Regions from separate parts of the Methylomonas rapida genome, predicted to be linked through region 3. Evidence: riboswitches for the same ligand, from Rfam matches in the RefSeq annotation. Region 3 holds a riboswitch; each other region holds the start of a gene.
What was found. A riboswitch is a leader RNA that binds a small molecule or an ion and turns the genes downstream of it on or off. The one in region 3 is predicted to bind cyclic di-GMP.
Positions count from the first base shown of each region.

Region 1: linked by a shared signal. The riboswitch ahead of NM686_RS04785 (hypothetical protein) and the one ahead of NM686_RS11600 (hypothetical protein) in region 3 are both predicted to bind cyclic di-GMP.
Region 2: linked by a shared signal. The riboswitch ahead of NM686_RS04505 (hypothetical protein) and the one ahead of NM686_RS11600 (hypothetical protein) in region 3 are both predicted to bind cyclic di-GMP.

Region 1 is NZ_CP113517.1:1,004,232-1,008,578, forward strand. It holds gene NM686_RS04770 (FHA domain-containing protein) at 68-712, shown strand; gene NM686_RS04775 (PilZ domain-containing protein) at 718-1,089, shown strand; gene NM686_RS04780 (hypothetical protein) at 1,169-1,432, opposite strand; cyclic di-GMP riboswitch class I at 1,739-1,818, shown strand; gene NM686_RS04785 (hypothetical protein) at 1,913-2,653, shown strand; gene NM686_RS04790 (VPLPA-CTERM sorting domain-containing protein) at 2,719-3,525, shown strand; gene NM686_RS04795 (fused MFS/spermidine synthase) at 3,717-4,347, shown strand, end outside.
Region 2 is NZ_CP113517.1:941,553-945,899, forward strand. It holds gene NM686_RS04500 (TonB-dependent receptor) at 1-1,500, opposite strand, end outside; cyclic di-GMP riboswitch class I at 1,910-1,990, shown strand; gene NM686_RS04505 (hypothetical protein) at 2,066-2,953, shown strand; gene waaA (lipid IV(A) 3-deoxy-D-manno-octulosonic acid transferase) at 3,355-4,347, shown strand, end outside.
Region 3 is NZ_CP113517.1:2,449,672-2,454,018, reverse strand. It holds gene NM686_RS11610 (sodium ion-translocating decarboxylase subunit beta) at 1-901, shown strand, start outside; gene NM686_RS11605 (cupin domain-containing protein) at 979-1,269, shown strand; cyclic di-GMP riboswitch class I at 1,721-1,801, shown strand; gene NM686_RS11600 (hypothetical protein) at 1,870-2,691, shown strand; gene NM686_RS11595 (hypothetical protein) at 2,666-2,953, opposite strand; gene NM686_RS11590 (transposase) at 3,482-3,658, opposite strand; gene NM686_RS11585 (REP-associated tyrosine transposase) at 3,722-4,204, shown strand.

The DNA of each region.
Region 1 (4,347 bases), 1.4 Mb from region 3:
ATCACTGCAGGCTTCCTTTTAGCGTCTATACTACAATTCGGTCGCAGGGACTTATAGAAAAACAGCAATGGCAAAATTTACCGTCTATTTCAAAGATAAACCCATTTTTTCAGGTATTTACGATTCCGGCGTGGTGCATATCGGCCGGGACGACACCAACGAATTAGTGGTCGATAGCTTGGCGGTGGCGCCTGCCCACGCCGTGGCGGTCATCAAGGACGGCAAGTGCGTCATCAAGCAACTCAACGAAAAATTTCCGCTACTGGTCAATAATCAACCTTCCAAGGAATGGAATCTGCAAAACAACGACGTCATCAATGTCGGCAAGCATTACATCGTTTACAACGCGACCGAATTTTTTCATCAGCCGGTCGAATCGCCTCAAGCCGCGTCTTCCCAGGACCCTGACCTGGAGTTTTTGAACGAGAAGCTCGAAGCGGGCGCAAGGCAGCAGGAAGGCAAGCTGCAAGTGATGGATGGACCTCATATCGGTCGCATTCTTACGCTGAAAAAGGCCATGACGCGCCTCGGGCACGAAGGCGCCGGCGTGATAGTCATTGCCCGGCGTAAGGATGGTTATTATGTGTCGGCCTTGCAGGGCCACGACGGACTGCGGCTGAATAGGGAGCCATTGGGCGAGCGAACGGCGTTGCTGCGAAACAATGACGTGATCGAGGTGGACAAAACGCCGATGCAGTTTTTCCTGGAGTGATTCGGGTGACGGCAAAAACAGACGGCGAGAAAAGGCATTTCCAGCGCATCTTTTATGACGCCGAGGCATCGTTGCTGAACGATGAGTTCACGCTACCTTGCCGGATTGTCGATATTTCACTGAAAGGCTGTCTATTGAATCTGGAAAAGCCTTGGCCGGGTTCGGCGACGACGCCTTGCATGCTGATACTGAACCTCTCCGACGAAGCATCCATACGCATGAAACTGACTTTTGCTCACGGTTCTGGCACGCTGGCCGGTTTCAAATGTGACGATATCGACATCGACAGCATCACCAATCTACGCCGGCTGGTGGAACTCAATCTGGGGGATAGCGCGTTGCTGGAGCGTGAGTTGAGCGCGCTGGGCGGCTGGTAACTTTCTTCGACGGCGCCCTGTTTTCAGGTTTTGAGGTTCTGCAACCGCGGGACTGGTAGTCTTTACTGGTGCGCGGGCATTAAATCCAGGCCTGTTTTCTATCCAGCCACCTCAGGCTTAGCCAATACCACAGTGTCATTGGCAGCATCATGGCAAACCACTCCCAATCATCCATCAAAAACAGTTTGTTTATCCATTGGCTGTCATTGAAATAATGACTCCAGGGGATGCAATAAAAGCTGAAGACGATGCTGCTCCAGAGCAAAATCAGCGCGCCTCTTCGCGTCTCGATACTCGAAAATGCCAGAAATACCCAAATTGGCATGTCCTTGGTTTTTTGCATGCAAAATTCTCCGTAATAGATTGAGTTGATCAAGCAATTATTGCGCCCATTTTACAAAGGCGCAATTTGGCCGGCCATGGCCTGGAAGTCCGCGATCGAGATTGAGGCATTTGGCCTGAAAACTGCGTGATTTCCCATAATTCTATTCGCGAAAAAACATTTTAAGAATATTACCGAATGATGTAATTTTTTGAAACCTAGTGCTTTAGTGGGTTTTGGCATGAAAGCTGTCTCCAAAATATTGGGTTGAGTTTGTTGTGAGCGTTTTGGCCAAAAATATCGCATCAGATTGTTTGGTAGAGCTAAGGTCAGCCTGGCCACACCCGGCGCGAGGCGGGGTCGGAAAGCCACGGGTCTCAAGGAAATGAGATAGCCGGGTCGCCTCCTTTAGTGATGGGGAGGTCAAGATGGAGGTTAGGGCTATACCTTGTCTTGAACATTACTGTTTACTTATCTTGTCAACAGTATAAAGAGGAAATTATGAAAAAAATCGTTATGTCGTTACTGGCCCTGGCTAGCTTGCTATGCGGCAGCCAGGCATTCGCTCACGTGTCCTATCGTGACTTGAGTGTTTTAAGTCCATTCCAACGTTCAGTGACCAGCAATGTCGGTTGGGCTGATGCCGCGGAAGCTGATTGGGGCGATAGCCACCATGGCGCGTTTTTTAGCTTTACCCTGGCGACCGATCAACAAGTGAAAATCGATGTTACAGGCCTGGGGCAAGGCACTTATGCCAATTTGACTGCCGCGGGTTTGCCAAACGCTAGCACGCCTACCTATAGCACGGTTGCCGCGCTCACCGACGTGGGTTTCAGCTTGTACAAAGGCTTGTTGCCTGCTTCGACGTATGAAGGCGCCACGAACAGCGCTACAGGCGAGTTATGGATCGATTTCGCCGCGCAAGGTAAGCAAGGCGGCTGGAATGCGAATGGCGACATGACGCTGTATAACAACTCGGGTCAATCGGGCACGCTGGAATTTTTGCAAGCCGTCAACAACAGCCTGACAAACGCCGAAAGCCTGACCATTTTTCTGACCGCGGGCAGCTATACCATCACGGCCGGTGGCGCCATCGATCCAGCTAGCGGTGCTCACTCTGGCACATATGGTATCCAAGCCAGTATGGCGCCGGTCCCTGTTCCGGGTGCGGTATGGTTGTTCGGCAGCGCGATGGCCGGATTGATCGGCTGCGGTCGTCGTAAAGCAGTGGTTGCGGCTTAACGGCATCTCGCGGGCCTTGGTTTTGCAGCCAAGGCCTTATGTACTGAAAATCAGAGGAATTCTTGATGACAAAGAAACGACTAAATAAAGCCATTATCGGGATCTTGGGCGTGGCCGCAATCTCCGTATCCACCCAGGCCAGCGCCTTTACCGCCGTATCGTTGGGCGTTTTCACCGGCGACACGATCTCGCGCGATGATGCGACGCCTTACAAATCCTGGTCGGATATTCAAGCCAAAAGCAATATGGGCTGGGTGCATACAGCCGACTGGTTCAAATTACAGGTTGGTACGCAGGCGGACATAGCCGCTGGAAACACGTTCAATGTCGGATTCAGTTTGACTTCTAGAGGGACTAACCAGCCTCTAAATACCGGGGGGTTTAGCATTTGGACCAGCGGTACCAGCGCCATCGCAGAAGGCGGTGGCTTCCATGAATACAATCAGGTGCGCGGTCGCAATGACGGTGGCGTGACCACGAATAATGACATCGGTAATATCGTCGATGGACACGATGGCTGGGTCGGTTATGCGCAAAACGGCCTTTCCTTTAAGAATGGTGATCTCGATGATGTCGCCCATGGCGGCGCCTGGAACACCAATTCGCCTTTTTTGAGCGGTGGCGCCGCAAGTGCGTCGGCGAGCGCGGCAACCTTGAATCTGTTTGGCTTGAAGGCGGGTTACTATCTGATTGGCTTGGGCGGCGTATGCCCGGATAACGATTCGAGCTGCATGGGCCAATCACCGGCTTCGCGCCAATATACGTTCTCGGTTGCCACTGCCGCGCCGGTTCCCGTTCCTGGCGCCGTCTGGTTGTTCGGCAGCGCGTTGGCTGGCGTGGCGGGCATCAACCGGCGTAAACGTGCGGCTTGATCGAAATCTCAAGGAAAATGGACAGCCTGAGGGAAATGGGCAACACGTTTTGAACAGGATGATTTAGAACGCAGGGATGTTAATGGATTGACCTTGCCAGGAGGCAGACGACCCCGAATCACGGAATGGAGCCGGTTCGGGGTTTTTTATGGGTAAAAATTGACTATCCAAAATTGAACTTTTTGAATCCTATGGCCAAAAACAACAATCATCATCCCGCAAGTTTGTCTCGTCTCGACGCGGCGCCAAGCAAGGTTTTTCTATGGCTTACTGTCACCCTCAGCGGTGGCGCCGTGATGATTCTGGAACTTTTGGGTACCCGAATCATTGCGCCTTTTTACGGCGCCAGCCTATATGTCTGGTCTGCGCTGATTTCGGTCACAATGATTGCCTTGGCTTTGGGCTATTATCTCGGCGGTTTTCTGGCGGACCGATACCCAAGCCTTCGTTTGGCGCACGTGATCCTATTGGCGGCTTGCGCGACGAGTTTGATTCCCTTCCTTAGCGGGCCCATCTTGAACCTGACCAATCCACTGGGGATGCGGGCTGGCGCATTTGCCAGCGCCATGTTGTTATTTTTCCTGCCGTTGACGGCCTTGGCGATGGTGGGGCCCTTTGTCATCAAACTGGCGACCGAAACACTGGACGATGTCGGCAGTACGGTGGGCTCCGTTTACGCCATCAGCACCGTGGGCAGCGTGCTGTCTACCTTGATGCTCGGTTTCTTTTTGCTGCCGGCGTTTGGCAGCAGAACCATCATTTTCACGCTCGGCTGGGTGCTGGCATTTTGGGCCATTGCCCTGATGATAAAGGACAAATCCG
Region 2 (4,347 bases), 1.5 Mb from region 3:
CGAGGTGTCGCCGCGTTCCCAGCTGCGGGTGGCGTGGTGAAAGCCGTCGGACAATAACTCTTGTACCTGCGGCGCGCGCGACGAGCGGGTCACGGCCACATTCAAGCTGTTGCTGCCGTCGAGTTTCCATAAGGCCGACACCGAGGCGCTAACCGGCGTATAGCTGAAGCTTTGCATGCCGTCCGGGCGGATGTCGGTCTGTTCGACGCGGGTGCCGAATTGGTAGGTCACAGGGCCGGCGTCAAAAGATTCCACGGCAAACACGCCGTAACTCTGCACGTCCGAGCGCGGCACGATGTTTTCCACCAATGGGCCTTCATGTTCGCCATCGTGCTCGTCATGTTCATCATGATCTTCTTCCTCGTGCGCGTGATCATCCTCATGCTCATCGTGGTGGTGCGTGTGGTAATGCAGGCCTTGAAAATCGCTGGATTGCGCCTGAAAGCCGACCACGCCACGGAACGGCCCGATGTCTTGATGTTCGAGCTCGATGCGGCCTTCGTAGGTTTTATTGGTAAACAGCGCGCCCATTTCGCCATTGGCGATTTCGGTGTGCTGGTAATCGGTATAGCCCAGCCGGGTGCGTAGGGCTTTGGCGAATTTAAACGGGTTATCCAGTTCGCTCTTGAAATCGTATTTATTCTGCCGCATGGCGATTTGCACGATTTCTTCGCCGGTACCATCCGGGGCAATGCCGTAGTTGTTGTTGATGTTGTTGATGGACGCGCCGGCAAAGCCGAAATCATCGATCCAGGATAAACCGGCCGAGCCGCTGATGGCTTCGGCGCCGGTGTTCTCCAGATAACCTTCGGGATTGTCGACGATTTCCAGCGACGGATCGGTAATGGCCACTTTGGCGGTATCGATCGCCCGGCCGCCGATATCCAGATTGTCGCGATGGCGGTAAAAACCGTCCAGGTGGTAGGCCAGGTTGCCTTGGCCGCCGTCGATTCTCAGCGCAGTGCTGGTTTCGTCGCTGGTGGAGTCGAAACGCTGTTCCAACGCGCCGCCCAAGGCTTTATCGGGCATCTGGCCTGGAATGCGGCTATCGATGACATTCACCACGCCACCGATGGCGCCGCTTCCGTACAATAGCGTCGCCGGCCCGCGCAACACCTCGATACGGTCGGCCAATAGGGGCTCGACGCTGGTGGCATGGTCCGGGCTGATCGCGGACATGTCGTTGGCGCCGATGCCATTGTTCAGTACCCGTACGCGAGGCCCGGCCTGTCCACGAATCACCGGCGTACCGACACCGGGGCCGAACGACTGGCTGCTGATGCCCAGTTCGTTTTTAAGTGTCTCGCCGATGCTGTGGCCGGTTTTCATGCGCAACTCGTCGCCGCTCAAAACCGTTACCGGTGCGGCGCTTTCCGAGAGTTTCACTGCTAAAGGAGCCGTAACGATCACCGATTCCAGTTCCAGGTCTGGCGCAAGAGCTTGATCGGCGAGGATGGTGACGGGATGAAGTGATAGCAGAAAGACGGTAGCTCTTCTCATGGGAAGTGAAGCAAACAGTGATTGGGATGTTATATTGTAACACATTACTGTCTTTAGGTTAGGCATTATGTGTGTCGCCGAAAGTTTGGCTGTCAGTTTGTGTGGGATGTGGGTGGATGGCGCTGGTCTTCGTCACAAAGTGAGCGATTTCACACAATAAACTGAGTGGAATCACCTAATTCTGCCAAAAAGCCCGTTTGGTCGATGATTCTGATGCGGGGTATTCCAGGGTTTTCATGATTGGCATCGCTTTTGCTAAATTATGATTGCAGCTGACAGACATGGATTACAACGTTGTACGCCTGGACATCGTCGGGAGCTGGTAATCAGAATGAATAAAAGGTGCCCATCGTTTTTGTGCTGGCCTGATTGGGACGAGTTTAAGGCTGTGTCAAAAAATATTGGGGCTTTATGTTTTTGCCACCCCCGTCGTGAGGCGGGCTCGGAAAACCACGGATCTTGCGCCTAACAAGATGGCCGGGTTGCTCTCTCGGAGTTGAGAGGTGCGAGTGTGTTCGCCTGCTTGGGGATGCACGTTTAAACAAAAGTTAGGAAAGGAAAAATTATGACTAAAACAAAATTGGCATTGGCAATTGCGGGCGCGGTTCTTTCTGCAAGTGCTTCAACGGCTTCCGCGCATGTGATGTACAACACTTTCACGACAGTCGCTGCGACTCAGACCGACGGTTGGACGCGTGTTTACGATGGTACTGACGCTGATGCCGTCGCTACAGGCCCTGAAAGTCAAGGTAACAAAGGTTCGCTGGTGCCTTGGTTGGGTACTTCAGGTGGTGCGCTGCCTTTTGGCTACACTGGAAGCTCTCATCTGAACTGGGCGGCAACCATTCACGGCGCCGGAGATAGCCTGGAAGTATCTTCAGCCAATGCCTTGGAACATTATGGTTTTGCCGCGGAAATCGATACAGGTGGTGGTGCGTGGAATGATAATGGGACGGACAAGGATGGAAATCTAACAACGACCGGTCCAACTGGCTGGAAGCATCAAACGGATATAGGTTTAATTAAATCTCTGGTCACCCAAAACGTCACGTTGAATCTTTCAACGGTGAATGGCTTATTTAGCCGCTTTGGCGTCACGGTATTCGAAGGCATGGACACCAACACAGGCAACTATAGCCATCACGGCGCCTGGAATAATGCGTCGAATCCTTTCACTAAAGACAATCCATTCGGCACCACCGGTCTGACCAATATCGGTTACTCCGATAACGTCGATTCAATAAACGGATATACCTTTTTGGCGGAAGCCGGCAAAGTGTATTCGATCTACTTGGGTGGGGTTGGTTTCTCGCGCTGGAATTCCGGTGTTGATGGATATGCGTTAAGCATTACCTCTGCGCCGGTGCCGGTTCCGGGGGCCGTCTGGTTATTCGGTAGCGCGATCGCCGGTCTGGTCGGCTTCGGTCGTCGCAAAACAGCCGTTGCTGCATAAAATGTTTTAAAAGTCGCTGAAAATCCGTTGAGTTTTTCAGTGCAGGGAAATTTAGGATAGGTCAGGATGACTGCCACGGATGGCTTCTTTATTGATTTACTCGTTTAATTGGCACGCGAGAATCGCTTGGCCGCGCCAAGTGTTCGCGGATTTATTCCCCCTCCGTTAGTCCTGAGCAATCTTTGCTTTTTTCAAAGACTATTCGTAATGACATTTCTTCGGTATTAAGGCGGTCAAACGTCATTGCGGTCGGGTCACCAATACCCCCTAACCACCGTTATCCCTATTCGACTTGGCGGCAAAATTCAAGCAATCAGTCCCATTTGTGTCGCGTGATATGGCATGATTACACGCAAAATGGCCGTTGAGGTACTGTCGGCCCAGGCTTAAGTTACGAGAACATGCGACATATCTATACGTTAATTTTTTACTGTGCTTTGCCTTTTGTTTTGTTGCGGCTGTATTGGCGAGGCGTCAAGGCAGTGGATTATCGCCGGCGCTGGCGTGAGCGTCTGGGGTTTTATGCGTCAACGCCGGTAAGGAATGTGGTTTGGTTTCATTGCGTTTCGGTGGGAGAGGCCGAGGCCGCATTTTCGTTGATCGGTTTGCTGCAATCGGAGCATCCTGGTCAACGCTTTTTGGTCACGACTACGACCCCCACGGGTTCGGCTAGAGTACGCGCGGTTCTGGCGGATCGAGTTGAACATGTGTATCTGCCCTATGATTTGCCTGCGGTTCTAGTGCGTTTTTTTGCGCATTTTCGTCCCAAAATGGCTATCTTCATGGAAAAGGAAATCTGGCCCAATTTATTTGCGATGTGCGCCGAGCAGGAAGTTCCGCTGTTTGTGATCAATGCGCGTTTGTCGGCGCGTTCTGCGCCTGCTTATCAAAAGATCTCCTGGTTGATTAAGCCCGCCCTGGCGTGTGTTGATCAAATCGCCACGCAAACCGAAGAAGACAAGAGGCGATTCATCGAGATAGGCGCGATGCCTGAGCGGGTAACGGTGCTGGGCAACCTCAAGTTCGATCTGGCGATAGACGATAGCTTGCTTGCGGCTGGCCGGGCAATGCGACGGCAGCTTTTCGCTGGCCGCTTTGTCTGGATTGCGGCCAGTACCCATCACGGCGAGGAGTCGCTATTATTGCCGGTTTATCAACGGTTAAAGCAGCGTATTCCCGAGTTGCTGTTGCTGATTGCGCCAAGGCATCCGGAGCGGTTCCGGCAGGTAGAGCAATTATGCGCGGATCAGGGGCTTGATGCCGTAATGCGCAGTGAGTCGCTGCCTGTTTCCGAGGTTACCGATGTTTACATCGCCGATAGCATGGGCGAATTGAAAATGCTCTATGCGGCGGCCGATGTGGCCTTTGTGGGCGGTAGTCTGGTGCCTGTCGGA
Region 3 (4,347 bases):
ATCCGGCATGTTCCCCTTGTTGATTTTCATGGGCGTGGGAGCCATGACGGACTTTGGCCCGATGCTGGCCAACCCCAAAACCCTGTTATTGGGGGCCGCCGCGCAGTTTGGCATTTTTGGCACGCTGTTCGGCGCATTGGCATTGAATGGTGTGCCGGGCATGTCCTTCGATTTGAAACAAGCGGCGGCGATTGCGATCATCGGGGGCGCGGATGGTCCGACGGCGATTTATGTGGCCTCCAAATTGGCTCCGGAATTATTGGGTGCGATTGCCGTGGCCGCTTATTCGTACATGGCCCTGGTACCGTTGATTCAGCCGCCCATCATGCGGGCCTTGACCACAGAAGACGAACGTAAAATCGAAATGCAGCAACTGCGTACCGTCAGTCAAACCGAAAAAATCGTGTTTCCGCTGATGCTGGTTACGTTGACGGCGTTTTTGCTGCCATCTGCCGCGCCCTTGGTAGGCATGTTTTGTCTGGGTAATTTGATGAACGCCTCTGGCGTGGTGGATAGGCTCAGCAAAACCGCGCAGAATGAGCTGATCAATATCGTGACGATATTCCTGGGACTTTCCGTGGGTTCTAAACTGAGTGCCGAGGCTTTTTTGAAACTGGAAACTCTGGGCATTCTGGGACTGGGTGCGATTGCTTTTTCAATCGGTACTGCGAGTGGCGTATTGATGGCCAAAGTGATGAACCGCTTTAGCAGCACGCCCATCAATCCCTTGATCGGCGCCGCGGGAGTATCCGCTGTGCCAATGGCCGCACGGGTAGCCAATAAAGTCGGCCAGGAAAGTAATCCCTACAACTTTTTGTTGATGCACGCGATGGGGCCTAATGTGGCCGGCGTGATCGGCTCGGCCGTGGCGGCAGGTGTTTTGCTGAGTTTGGTGCGCTGATATTGGACAGTTTCGGCGAGACTGGGCCAGCAAAATGCTAGAATATCGCCTTATTTTCACTTGAATAGATTTGAGACATGACAGAAATCAAAATTGAACACAACCCCAGCGAAGAACGTTTACAGGAACTGGGCGTCTCCAACTGGGACATTTGGGAAAAAGAAGTTTCCAAATTCCCGATCGATTTCGACGAAACCGAATGCGCCTACGTGCTGGATGGCGAAATCCTGGTTACCCCAGCGGGAGGAGAGCCAGTACGTATTGTGCCGGGCGACTTGGTGGTATTTCCGGCCGGTCTCGATAGCCAATGGGAAGTCGTTAAACCGCTGCGCAAACATTACAGCTACGATTTCCCCAACGGCATTTAAGCCATAGTTATCTCTTGGTGCTACGATACCCGCCTTGCTGCGGGTATCTTCAGAGCCATCGAAGATAAAATCGCTCATCCATGCGGATTAGTGCATAAGGCATGGATTGAACTAACAAAGACATCTTCGGGCGGTTTTGCATCCAGCAAAGCCGCCATTTATAACGATTGTATACATGCCCCGTTGTCATTTTCGCCATAGAGGCGCAATCACGGTATGCAGGTTCCTGTTTTCCCATACAACGCTCGCCGAATGCTCATAGCCGCCAAATAAAATACTCTGCTCAATGGCTGTGGCCGAACAATTTCTGCTCGCTAGGAACTGCCTGAGTGTTCGTGGTTTCTCATCTTTCGATGATTAACTGTATCAATAAGGCAGATAATCTTTCTAAAAAATACTGACTTAAAAACTTGGTTGCAAGCACATAGCCCAGATGTTATATAGCGAAAAAATTCACCTTCGCTAAACCTATCCGTAAGGTAGGGACAGAAAGTCACGGATCCTCCAGAAATAGGAAAGCCGTACTGCCGAGAGAGACAGCGTAAAAGTCTCATCTCGCGGTTCGGCTTTTTTATGTCCAAAATATCAAAGGGGAGTGCCATGGCAACACATGCGAAATTTTTCCGGAACACAGTGAATGCGTTTTTTTGTTTGGCATTTTTTTGCGCCGGACAGGTACAAGCCGCATTTGTGGCTGCTTCCAGCAACATGGCGATCAACAACCTAAGATTTGCCTTGAGCGATACCAGCGCACAACTGCAGTGGACTGATGTCTGGTACGGTGATGTCAGAGCGCATGCGGCGGATTCCGACAGCGTTCCTGATAATGACAGCAATTCTTTATTTGGCAATGATGGCTCAATCCAGGCAATTGCAAACACAGCCCATGTCAGCTCCTTGGCTGACTATACTGTGGAAAATGGCACTCAAATTGGCCTTGATCCAAACGCCGGCATAACCGGCACGACGCATTCCGATCTTCACTTGGAACGCAAATACATGCAGGCCGATGGCTTTGCGGTGTCTGCCTTTGACAATTTCTTCACGATCACCAATCCCAATGCGACCGAAACCAGTGTATGGGTCGATTTTTTATTGGATTATCAAGGCAGTATTTTGGGAACGGCTGATGCTGAAGGCTTCTTTGTCGACATCACCCACATCGCTACCCTCAGACTATTTGACATCAACGGACTGTTGTCCTTTGATCAATTCCAGGATTCAATCTCTGGTACTAACACGACCATCCTGCACGAAAATCAAGGTACCTTAAGGGTTTCGTTCCTGCTCGATTACAACAAGACCTATCAAATCAGCGCGGAAGCAGACTCCGAAATATACGGCTATACGGTACCCACGCCGGCGACACTGCCCTTAATTTTATTGGGAGTAACCATCATGCGCCGTTTTCACAGGTGTTAGGCAAATTATCAATTCCGTCTGACAACAAATCCTTACCCCAACGGCAAGCAGGCGAAAGCCTAAAGGAGTTCATCATGAACCAAACTGCCCGGATTTTCTTCTTTGTAGCCACTTTTTTCACTGCCTTGGTTTTGCTTTCCAGTCCCGTCGAAGCCAAATTCATCGGTGCCAAACGGGTTTTCTGCATAACAGGCGCCACAGGTTTCACGTGTTCAGCAAAATCATGCTCAGATTGCCCTGAACAATGCAGTTCTGATGGCACAAGCCTCAACGGCCCCAGTAGTGAATGCTCAACGAACAGTTTCGTTTCTAATACCGAAGGGCTCTTTGGTGAAACCTACCCTGTCCTGACGACATCCAGTACTAACGAAGAAGGCTTGTCTCTATCCCTGCGTTATGCCAGCAACAATGCCAACGGCGAAAGCGCATCCCTGGACACCGTATTGGGCTTTGGTTGGAGTCACTCCTACAACATCTTTCTGTTCACCCAAGGCAGCGATGTATTCAAAATGAGTCCGGGCGGGATCGTCACCAAATATCAACGCTCGGGCAGGAGCGGTTCACTTTCATCCATTTCCGGCACACAGCAAACCGTCATCCAAAATTCCGACGGTTCGATCGATATTACCAATCGGCAGGGCGGCACAAGCTTCCACTTCGAAAAAATTCCCGGTAATCCGCTAAGAATCGCTGCCGTTGAGCCTTGGATGCTGAAATCCATCACTGACCGCAATAACAATAAAACAGAACTCTCTTACCAAAACGGCTTATTGGCCCTGGTGACCGATGCCTATGGCCGACAGTTCTTATCGTCGAGTGCTGTGTGGCTCATCCAGGTTTTTAAGGTGTGCACGCTGAGATTCAATTCATCAGCGATGGCTTGTATGCTGCGATTGCCTCGGCTATAGACTTTGGCCAAGGCTTGTTCTTTGAATTCATCAGAATAACGGGTTTTTGAATACTTCATGTTTAAATCTCAAATTTCATACAGTCTGAAAATTTGAGGCGACAACTATTCTGACGCAGGGGGATAGCAACCGAACTCAACAGCGGCACCTATTATTTGACGCTAACCGTCCAACGCTGGTATTACCTGTTCGATCGCTTCAACCGCTGGCAAATATTGGCGGATTCGTTGCGCTATTGCCAGCAGCAAAAGGGTTTAGAGCTCAATGGCTACGTGTTCATGCTGAATCATTTGCATCTGATCGTGACCTCGCCGGATGTAGCTGGTTTTCTGCGCGACTTCAAACGCTTTACCTCGAAGAAACTCAAGGAAAATATCGAGACCCATGAGTCGCGGGTTTTGGAGTTGTTTATCGACGAATCAGGAAAATACCATTTCTGGCATGATACCAATGCGCCAAAGAAAATCGAGAATCCGGCGTTTTATCTGCAGAAACTGAACTACATCCACGAAAACCCGGTTCGCAAAGGCTATGTCGAGCGACCCGAGTATTGGCGGTGGTCGTCCGCGAATTCGTCATCGGCACTGGTTGTGTCGTTTTTATGATCGTTCTTCTTTATGCCAAGACGATCGCTATGGTTCACACTGAGCGGTTTTGGTTGCAATTCTTGCACCGCACGAAGTTGGTAACCCCGTCCCGACATTTCGGCCTTTTTTCAAGCTTAGCCAAAACGTTCGAGGCGGGTTGA